DNA from 4 places in the Methylobacterium sp. CM6244 genome. Region 3 is predicted to be linked to each of the others. Evidence: predicted binding sites of a transcription regulator. Region 3 holds the regulator's gene; each other region holds the start of a gene.
What was found. The regulator PhoB, encoded in region 3, activates phosphate uptake and scavenging genes when phosphate is short. The targets are predictions, from matches to a motif close to TGTCATNNANCTGTCAT.

Region 1: ACYQML_RS12165 (UDP-2,3-diacylglucosamine diphosphatase) is a predicted target of PhoB. The motif match lies at 1,267-1,283, and genes of this name have one in related genera.
Region 2: ACYQML_RS21610 (BtaA family protein) is a predicted target of PhoB. The motif match lies at 969-985, and genes of this name have one in related genera.
Region 4: ACYQML_RS19130 (PhoX family protein) is a predicted target of PhoB. The motif match lies at 1,187-1,203, and genes of this name have one in related genera.

Annotation. Positions count from the first base shown of each region.
Region 1 is NZ_CM139247.1:2,631,168-2,633,366, reverse strand. Features, by position in the region: gene ACYQML_RS12175 (aminotransferase class V-fold PLP-dependent enzyme) at 1-707, opposite strand, end outside; gene ACYQML_RS12170 (hypothetical protein) at 817-990, opposite strand; gene ACYQML_RS12165 (UDP-2,3-diacylglucosamine diphosphatase) at 1,330-2,157, shown strand; gene ACYQML_RS12160 (glycosyltransferase family 4 protein) at 2,154-2,199, shown strand, end outside.
Region 2 is NZ_CM139247.1:4,608,228-4,610,426, reverse strand. Features, by position in the region: gene ACYQML_RS21610 (BtaA family protein) at 1-911, opposite strand, end outside; gene xth (exodeoxyribonuclease III) at 1,073-1,867, opposite strand; gene ACYQML_RS21600 (ceramidase domain-containing protein) at 1,954-2,199, shown strand, end outside.
Region 3 is NZ_CM139247.1:205,725-207,923, reverse strand. Features, by position in the region: gene phoU (phosphate signaling complex protein PhoU) at 1-366, shown strand, start outside; gene phoB (phosphate regulon transcriptional regulator PhoB) at 455-1,156, shown strand; gene ACYQML_RS00980 (winged helix-turn-helix transcriptional regulator) at 1,627-2,079, opposite strand; gene ACYQML_RS00975 (MFS transporter) at 2,185-2,199, shown strand, end outside.
Region 4 is NZ_CM139247.1:4,065,765-4,067,963, reverse strand. Features, by position in the region: gene ACYQML_RS19140 (di-trans,poly-cis-decaprenylcistransferase) at 38-748, shown strand; gene ACYQML_RS19135 (hypothetical protein) at 921-1,118, opposite strand; gene ACYQML_RS19130 (PhoX family protein) at 1,252-2,199, shown strand, end outside.

The sequences.
Region 1 (2,199 bases), 2.4 Mb from region 3:
TAGACATGCGCGAGGCGATCGTTCGGACCCGACGACGACTCGGCAGCCTTCAAAGCCTTCTGGCTGACGCAGATCACGCCGAGACCGGCGGGGAGCATCAGGCCCTTCTGCGAGCCCGCGATGGCGCAATCGACCTTCCACTCGTCGGCGTAGAACGGCAGCGAGCCGATCGAGGACACGCCATCGACGAAGAGAAGCGCCGGGTGGCCGGCCGCGTCGATCGCCTTACGCACGGCACCGATGTCGCTGGTGACGCCGGTGGCGGTCTCGTTATGGACCGTCATGACGGCCTTGATCTCGTGGTTCGTGTCGGCGCGCAGCGCCTCCTCGATCCGCTGCGGGTTCGCACCCGTGCCCCACTCTTCTTCCTGAACGATCACGTTCAGGCCGAGGCGCTGGGCCATATCGATCCAGAGGTGGCTGAACTGGCCGAAGCGCGAGGTCAGAACCTTGTCGCCACGGTGCAGCGTGTTCGTCAGCGCGGATTCCCAGATGCCGGTGCCGGACGCGGGGAACAGGAAAATGGTGCCTTCGGTGGAGCCGAAGACCGCCTTGGTCTCTTCGAACAGGGGCTTGGTCAGCGTCGGGAAGTCGACCGAACGGTGATCTTCCGAGGGGACGATCATCGCCCGCTGAACGCGGTCAGGAATGTTCGTCGGGCCCGGAACGAACAGATGATTCCGACCCGGTCGTCTCGTTGCCGCCATGTTGTGTCTCCGGTTCTTCTTTGGTTCGCGTGCACGCAGCGCACGACGCTGGGTTCGAATACGGTAGTCTAAGGTCGCGATCCGGCTTGGGTCGACGCCAGTGCGGTTCCTAAGCTTTGGATGAGGATACGACAACGTTGCCGAACGCCCGGCTCACGTTTTTCCGGCCGGATGCGATGGCATGGTCCGCGTCAATCGACGGGTGGCGTGAGGCCAGCCCCGAGGCATCTTCGATGCCCGCGAGGTCCGGAATGCTCGACGCAACCGCCTTCGACTGAATCAAGCCTCTCTCCGTTGGCCGGGGCGCGCGGTATTCGCACACTCCCATGGCCGTGGACGTCGTTTCTCACCTCGTCGGCGGCCTTGATTTTGCCTCGTGCGGGCTCCGGACACACGCTTTCCAGCGCGATCCGGTGGGTCACCTTGGACCTGACTATGCCGAGGTTCGCGGTCGAAGGAAAATGCAAAAAACTTCGTCGCCACTCAAAAAATTTGTGGCGCAATGCAGCATCTCTGCGCCTTGCTTGAAAGGGGTCCGCTGCGAAGCGAGCAGAGGTCGCGTCATCAAACTGATACGGGAATCCGGTTTGGCTCAACGCACCGAAGCCATTCGGAGTGGGTCGTGGGCGAAGATACAGAGAAGACGATCCGCGTGAGGACGCTCTTCCTGTCCGATATGCATCTGGGCACGAAGGGCTGTCAGGCAGGGTTACTGCTGGAATTCCTGCGGGATTACGACGCCGATGAGATCTACCTCGTCGGCGATATCGTCGACGGCTGGCAGCTCAAATCGGGCTGGTTCTGGCCGCAGAGCCACAACGACGTGGTGCAGAAGCTGTTGCGCAAAGTGCGCAAGGGCTCGACGTTGATCTACATCCCCGGCAACCACGACGAATTCCTGCGCGATTATCTCGGCATGACGTTCGGTGGGATCGAGGTGGTGGACGACCGGATCCACGTCGCGGCAGACGGCAAGCGCTACCTCGTCATCCACGGCGACCAGTTCGACATGGTCGTTCGGCATGCCAAATGGATCGCCTTCCTGGGTGACGGGGCTTACACGTTCGCGCTCTTCATCAACACGCATCTGAATACGATCCGGCGCCGCCTCGGCCTCGCCTACTGGTCACTCTCGGCCTGGGCGAAGCTGAAGGTGAAGAACGCCGTCAATTTTATCGGAAAGTTCGAGGAGCTTTTGAGCGCCGAGGCGAAGCGCGTGGGCGCCGACGGCGTCATCTGCGGACATATCCACCATGCCGCTCACCGCCAGATCGCCGGGCTGACCTATCTGAACACCGGGGATTGGGTGGAATCCTGCACCGCCATCGTCGAGCATTACGATGGCACCATGGAGGTGCTGCATTACCCGAGCGTGCTGCGGGCACGCGCTGCCGCCGAAGAGGCGGAACGAGGCGCGGTCCTCTCGAATCCGGCAAGGGCGGTCGCGTGAGGCTGCTGATCGCCACCGATGCTTGGCACCCGCAGGTCAACG
Region 2 (2,199 bases), 820 kb from region 3:
TCGCGTAGAGCCGCGTGGTTCACGGCCTGGAGATAGGGCGGCAGCGATGCGTCGGGCGCGGTGTCGTAGGCGCGGCCGAAGGCTTGCCAGGCGAAATAGTTGGATCGGATCGGGAAGCCGCAGGCGAGCCGCTCCAGGCGATGGCGCAAGACGGCCGCCATTCCACCGGGGCCGTCGCCCGCCAGAGCCACGTATTGCGCGGGCGGGATGCCGAGGCCGTAAAGCGAGGCCGGCTGGCGGATGAGCCAGCGGATGAAGGCCTTCTCGAAGAGCGGGGCCAGTTCCTTCTCGAAGATCGTCCGCTGTTCGGCGAGGTCCCGCGCCTTCAGAACGGCACTGAGATCGCAGCCGTAGCGGCGGGCCAGCCAATGGCCCGCGCCGATGAAACGCCCGAGCAGGCCGTAGCGGTAGAAGCCTCGCTCGAAGGCCGAGATACGACGCCCGCCATCGAGGCGCCGCGTCTCCCAATAGGCCCGGGACGTGGCATCGAGATGCGGCCGGATGATCTCGTCATAGGCGGCCACGTTCTCGGGCCGGGCGGGGCGGCCGAAGAAGCCGAAGAACGCGGCATGGTCGGGCAGGTGCCGGAGGGCGGCGAGTTTCAGCCTCCCCAGGGCCACATGCGCGCCGTTGAGGTCGACGGCGCTGATCCGTGCCGGGTTGGCCGTGAGGTAGGAGAGCGCGTTGCAGCCTCCCGAGGCGATGGTGACGACGTGGTCCTCCGGCCGCAGCCGAAGCGCCGCCATGTCCACCACCGGGTCTTCCCAGATCTGTGGGTAGACCAACCCGCTGAAGGCCGCCGTGAACAGGCGTTCCGACACTCCCGCCTTCGAGAAGGCCCTGTTGCGATGGACGGCCTGAGTGAGACCCAGATTCGTCTCGCGGCGGATGGCCCGTGCTGCGCGCGTCATGAACGGTCTCACGTCGCTGGTTGGCGTGATCGATTCCAGGGCCGTTACGGCATGTGCATGACCGCCCGGTGACGGAGGATCGTCTCCGAACGGATCCGATGAGAGATCATTCCTTCACCCGGGGCGGTCGCGCCCGGAACGTCACTAGCTCGGGCCTCGGATCAGCGCGGTCGAAGCTCGATCGTCACGGGCACGTGGTCGGAGGGCTTTTCCAGGCCACGGAGATGCTTCTGCACGGAAGCCGAGACCAGACGGTCGGCGGCCTGGGGCGAGAGCAGCAGGTGGTCGATGCGGATACCCTGGTTCCGCTGCCAGCAGCCGGCCTGGTAATCCCAGAACGTGTAGAGGCCCGGCCGAGGGTCGCAGGCGCGCAGGGCCTCGGTGAATCCTTCGGCGAGGAGGGCGCGGAAGGCGGAACGAGTCTCGGGCAGGAACAGCGCGTCGCTCACCCAGGCGCTCGCATCCGCCGCGTCCTCGGGCTCGGGAATCACGTTGTAATCACCCGCCAGCACCAGGGCCCGCTCGTCGGCGAGGTGCGCACGCGCATGCACCCTCAACCGCTCCATGAAGCCGAGCTTGTAGGTGTATTTCGGTCCCGGCGTCGGATTTCCGTTGGGCAGGTAGATCGAGGCCACCCGGACGGGGGCCACATCCTCTCCCGAGATCAGCGCCTCGATGTAGCGGGATTGCTCGTCGGTCTCGTCGCCGGGCAGGCCACGGCGGATCTCGCTCATGGTGAGCGGCGCCCGCACCAGCAGGGCCACGCCGTTATATGCCTTCTGCCCCAGCGTCTCGACGGCGTAGCCCGCAGCCTCGATCTCGGCGCGGGGAAAGCCCTCGTCCTGGCATTTCAGCTCCTGCAGGCAGACCACGTCGGGCTTGGCCTCGTCGAGGAAGCCGACGAGATGGCCGACCCGCTGCTTGATCGAATTGACGTTCCAGGTGGCGATCCGCATGGGCTCTGAGATCCGGTCGGAGAGGGTCGCCCGTCATCGGGCCTTCGCGTCGGGCTGGCAAGGCATGCGGAGGGGAGGAAAACAGGATGTCCGACGGCTGGTTCGCACCGATCCGGGCCTATTGCGAGCGCGGGGATGCGGGCTTCTTGGCCGAGCCGCTGAACGCCGCCTCCAACGCCGCCTTCCTCGTCGCCGCGTTCCTGGCCTTTCGCCTCGCCGGCTCCGGCCCGAGACGAGACCGGGCGGCGACGGCGCTGGCCGGGCTCGTCGCCCTCGTCGGAATCGGGTCGTTCCTGTTCCACACCGTCGCCGTCCGCTGGGCGATGCTCGCC
Region 3 (2,199 bases):
GTCATCGGCGTCCAGCATATGGGCGATCTGGTGCAGGAGCAGCTGAAGGACGTCCTCGACGCCTATGGCAGCCAGGACGTGAAGGCCGCCCTCGACGTGTGGGAGCGCGACGATTCCATCGACGCCCTCTACAACTCGCTCTTCCGCGAGCTGCTGACCTACATGATGGAAGATCCGCGCAACATCTCGTTCTGCACGCATCTCCTGTTCTGCGCCAAGAACATCGAGCGGATCGGCGATCACACCACCAACATCGCCGAGACGATCCATTATCTCGTCACCGGCACGAACGAGCTCGCCGAGCGGGACCGCCCGAAGAACGACGCGTCGAACTACGCCACCGTGTCGATGCCCGCCAGCGCCTGATCGCTGCCCCTGCCGGCCGCTCCAGCACACGCTCGGCGCGGCCGTCGCGTCCATCCGGGACGGTCGCCATCACCCTGAAAACATCCGCATGAACACGCGCATCCTGATCGTCGAGGACGAGGAGGCCCTCACTCTCCTCCTCCGCTACAACCTGGAAGCGGAGGGCTTCGTCGTCGATTCCGCCGCGCGGGGCGACGAGGCCGATCTGCGCCTTCAGGAGCAGGTTCCCGATCTCGTCCTGCTCGATTGGATGATGCCCGGCCTGTCCGGCATCGAGCTGTGCCGCCGCATCCGCGCACGGCGGGAGACCGAGCGGCTGCCGGTGATCATGCTGACGGCGCGGGGCGAGGAGGGCGACCGCATCCGCGGCCTCGGCACCGGCGCCGACGATTACATCGTCAAGCCGTTCTCGGTGCCGGAGCTCCTCGCGCGGGTGCGTGCGCTCCTGCGCCGGGCCAAGCCGACCCATGTGTCGGACCTGCTGGTGGCCGGCAATATCGAACTCGACCGGGTCAGCCACCGCATCCGCCGGCAGGGCCGCGAGATCCATCTTGGGCCCACCGAGTTCAAGCTCCTCGAATTCCTGATGCAGAGCCCCGGCCGCGTGTTCTCGCGCGAGCAGCTGCTCGACGGGGTCTGGGGCCACGACGTCTATATCGACGAGCGCACGGTGGACGTCCATGTGGGCCGCCTGCGCAAGGCGATCAACCGCCCGCGCCAGAGCGACCCGATCCGCACCGTGCGCGGCTCCGGCTATTCCTTCGACGAGATGTTCTCCACGGACGAGTGAGGCCACGGCCGGCTTCTCGCCGCTCCGTCCGGAACGAGCATCCCCATCGTGACGATGGTGGGTGGCCTTGCCCGCGGGCGATCCTCGCGAACCGATGCCATTCCGGCCGCCACGAGATATCGCGTTCGATCTCGGACGTCTGTCCGTTCCGGCATGTGCTCGCCCCCGGAGGGGGCAGGCATTCACCCATCTGGCGGGCAGAATAAGCCCTCTTCCTTCCAGGGGAGGGGGAACGGTCACGCCTGTCGAATCCTCCTGAATAAGGGGAACAGTCGTCAGGCAGATGTCTGAATCCGTCAGCCCTGGGGGCGTAAATCCGACGTTTGGTGCCCGCTGCCGGGTCTACTTTCGGCCCAACGTCGACGGATCCTGCGGCCGCCGCCATCCGCTGAAAGCGGACATTGATCATGGGCGGAAACGACCGCTCCACTATGCGGTTTATCCGCTTTCGACGTCGCTACGTCACCTTGTCAGGTGACGTCGGGCTTCAGCACCCGCGTGTCATACCAACCGAGACGACGGTCATCGGCGGATCGCAAGGTGAGTTGAGCGACCGGAGCCCCGACTTCACGATCGACCAAGCGAGACCGGCGATCGGTCGGCTCATAGAGATGAGCCTCCCCCCATTGTCGAAGCGCGACGATGACGAGGAAAAGGCCGCGCCCCTTCTCCGTCAGGACGTATTCCCGGTAGGCGGTCCCGTCCGAGGCGGGCGCCGTCTCCAGAATTCCCCGTTCGGTCAGGTCGCGAAGGCGGGTCGCCAGCATACCTTTGGCGATGCCGAGACCAGTCTGGAACTCACTGAAGCGCCGCACTCCGTCGAAAGCATCGCGGATGATGAGGAGCGACCACCAGTCGCCAATGACATCGAGCGCACGCGCAACCGGGCACCCGGCGTTCCAGAGGCTGACGCGCTTTGCCACGAAGGTACGCTCCCGTTTCAAGCTGGTCTCAATTTAGAACTGGAATGAGCCGGTCACAAGTGGTCTCAAGATGAAACCAGATTGGATGTCATCGACAGGACCGCCATGACGCACGGAAGA
Region 4 (2,199 bases), 1.4 Mb from region 3:
GCCTGGACTCCGTCTTTTTTTGCCAAGGAACTCTGCGATGCAAAGCGAACAGACGCCCGGCCTGCATATGGGCATCATCATGGATGGCAACGGACGCTGGGCCTCGGGGCGCGGACTGCCCCGCGCGCTCGGTCACAAGGAAGGCGTCGAGGCGATCCGCCGGGTCGTGGAGGCGGCGCCGAAACAAGCCATCGGCACCCTCACCCTTTATGCCTTCTCTTGCGACAACTGGAGACGTCCGGAGGCGGAGGTCTCCGCCCTGATGGGGCTGCTCCGGCTCTACCTGCGCAACGAGATCGCCCGTTTGGTCGAAAGCGGCGTACGTCTCAGCGTGATCGGCCGGCGCGACCGCTTGCCCGAGGGACTCGCCGCCGCCATCGGCCGAGCCGAGGCCGTAACACTCGAGGGGAAAGCCCTGCATCTGCGGATCGCCGTCGATTACTCCGCCCGCGATGCCATTCTCGCCGCCGCGCTCGCCAGCGCCAGCAATCCCGGGATGACCCGCACCACCTTCTCGACCCTGGTGACGGGCGATGCCTGTGTCCCCGAGGTCGATTTCGTGATCCGCACCAGCGGCGAGCAGCGGCTTTCCGATTTCCTGCTCTGGGAGAGCGCCTACGCCGAACTTCACTTCACCCGCCGCCATTGGCCTGATTTCGATGCCGGAGACCTCGAAGAAGCTCTCGCCGCCTACCGCAATCGCGACCGCCGCTTCGGAGGGCTGGCTACCGGGTCCGTGGCGGCCTGAAAAGCTGAGCCGACGATTGGCGAGGCAGGAGGCTGAAGGGTCGGGTCAAAGACTACCCTCTCACCCTTCGGCAGGCTGTTTTCCTTGCGATATGATGGTTCGGTCGGCTTGAGCCAGGCATAGCTTCGTCGGCGAGCAGACGGCTCCCTCGACCTTTAGGGCTGCGCTGCCCTCAGACGAAAAAGAGGAAGGCTCCGAAGCTCGCGAGGAAGCCCGCAAGAGACACCGCCGAGAGAACAAGAAATTTGGAGGATGCCCTCGATCCATCGTCGGCTCCGTCCTCGATCGGCGAGAAGGCACGACCCGCAGCCTGCGACGCGCGGATGAGATCGTCGTGGCGCACCATTCTCAAGGCTGCAGACGGCGCCATGTCGCTCTCCCACCGATCGGCTCTATGTGCGGAAACGCACAAACCAGAGATTGGTTCCCAATCCGACCCGTCATCGCCCCGCCATGTCCGGCTCCTAGGAATCCGTCACCTAAGTCACAGGACGAGTTCCACCATGACCGAGCCGCTGCGCACCCGCTCGCAGGCCGCCGAAGACGGCGAGGATGCAGGCACGAATACGAGCGGCAACGCCACGTTCGGCGATGTGGTCGCCGCGCGGTTCGACCGGCGCGACCTCCTGCGCGGTCTCCTCGGGGTCGGCGCCATCGCCGCGGTGGTGACGCCCCGCGCGCTCGCCGCCGCCCCGGCTGCGGCGGCGCAGGGACGGGCGACGCCGTTCCCGTTCAAGGAAATCGAAGCGGGTTCGGACACCCACCATCACGTGGCCGAGGGGCACGATGCCGACATCCTGATCCGCTGGGGCGATCCAGTCCTGCCTGGCGCGCCTGTTTTCGATCCGCGGAACCAGTCGGCGGAGGCCCAGGCCCGGCAATTCGGCTACAACAACGACTTCGTCGGTTATTTCCCGATGCCCGGCGCCGCCGATCCGGCGGCGCACGGACTTCTCGTGGTCAATCACGAATACACCAACGAGGAGCTGATGTTCCCCGGCCTCGGCCGCCAGGATATCAAGACCGTCGCGTTCAAGGGCATGAACCGCGAGCTCGTCGATATCGAGATGGCCGCCCATGGCGGATCGGTGATCGAGGTGAAGCGAACGGACGGCAAATGGGCCGTGGTGCCGAACTCGCCTCACGCCCGGCGCATCACCGCGGAGACGGTGATGACTTTGTCCGGTCCCGCCGCAGGCTCCGACCGGCTGAAGACGACGGCCGATCCTGTGGGCCGTACGGTGAAGGGCATGATCAACAACTGCGCCGGCGGAACCACCCCCTGGGGGACGTGGCTCACCTGCGAGGAGAATATCAACTATTACTTCTCGGGCTCCCTCGCCGAGGGTTCTGCTGAGGCGACCAACCACAAGCGTCTCGGCCTGCCCGGCAACGCCTATGCCTGGGGACGCTTCCACGAGCGCTTCGACCTCTCCAAGGAGCCGAACGAG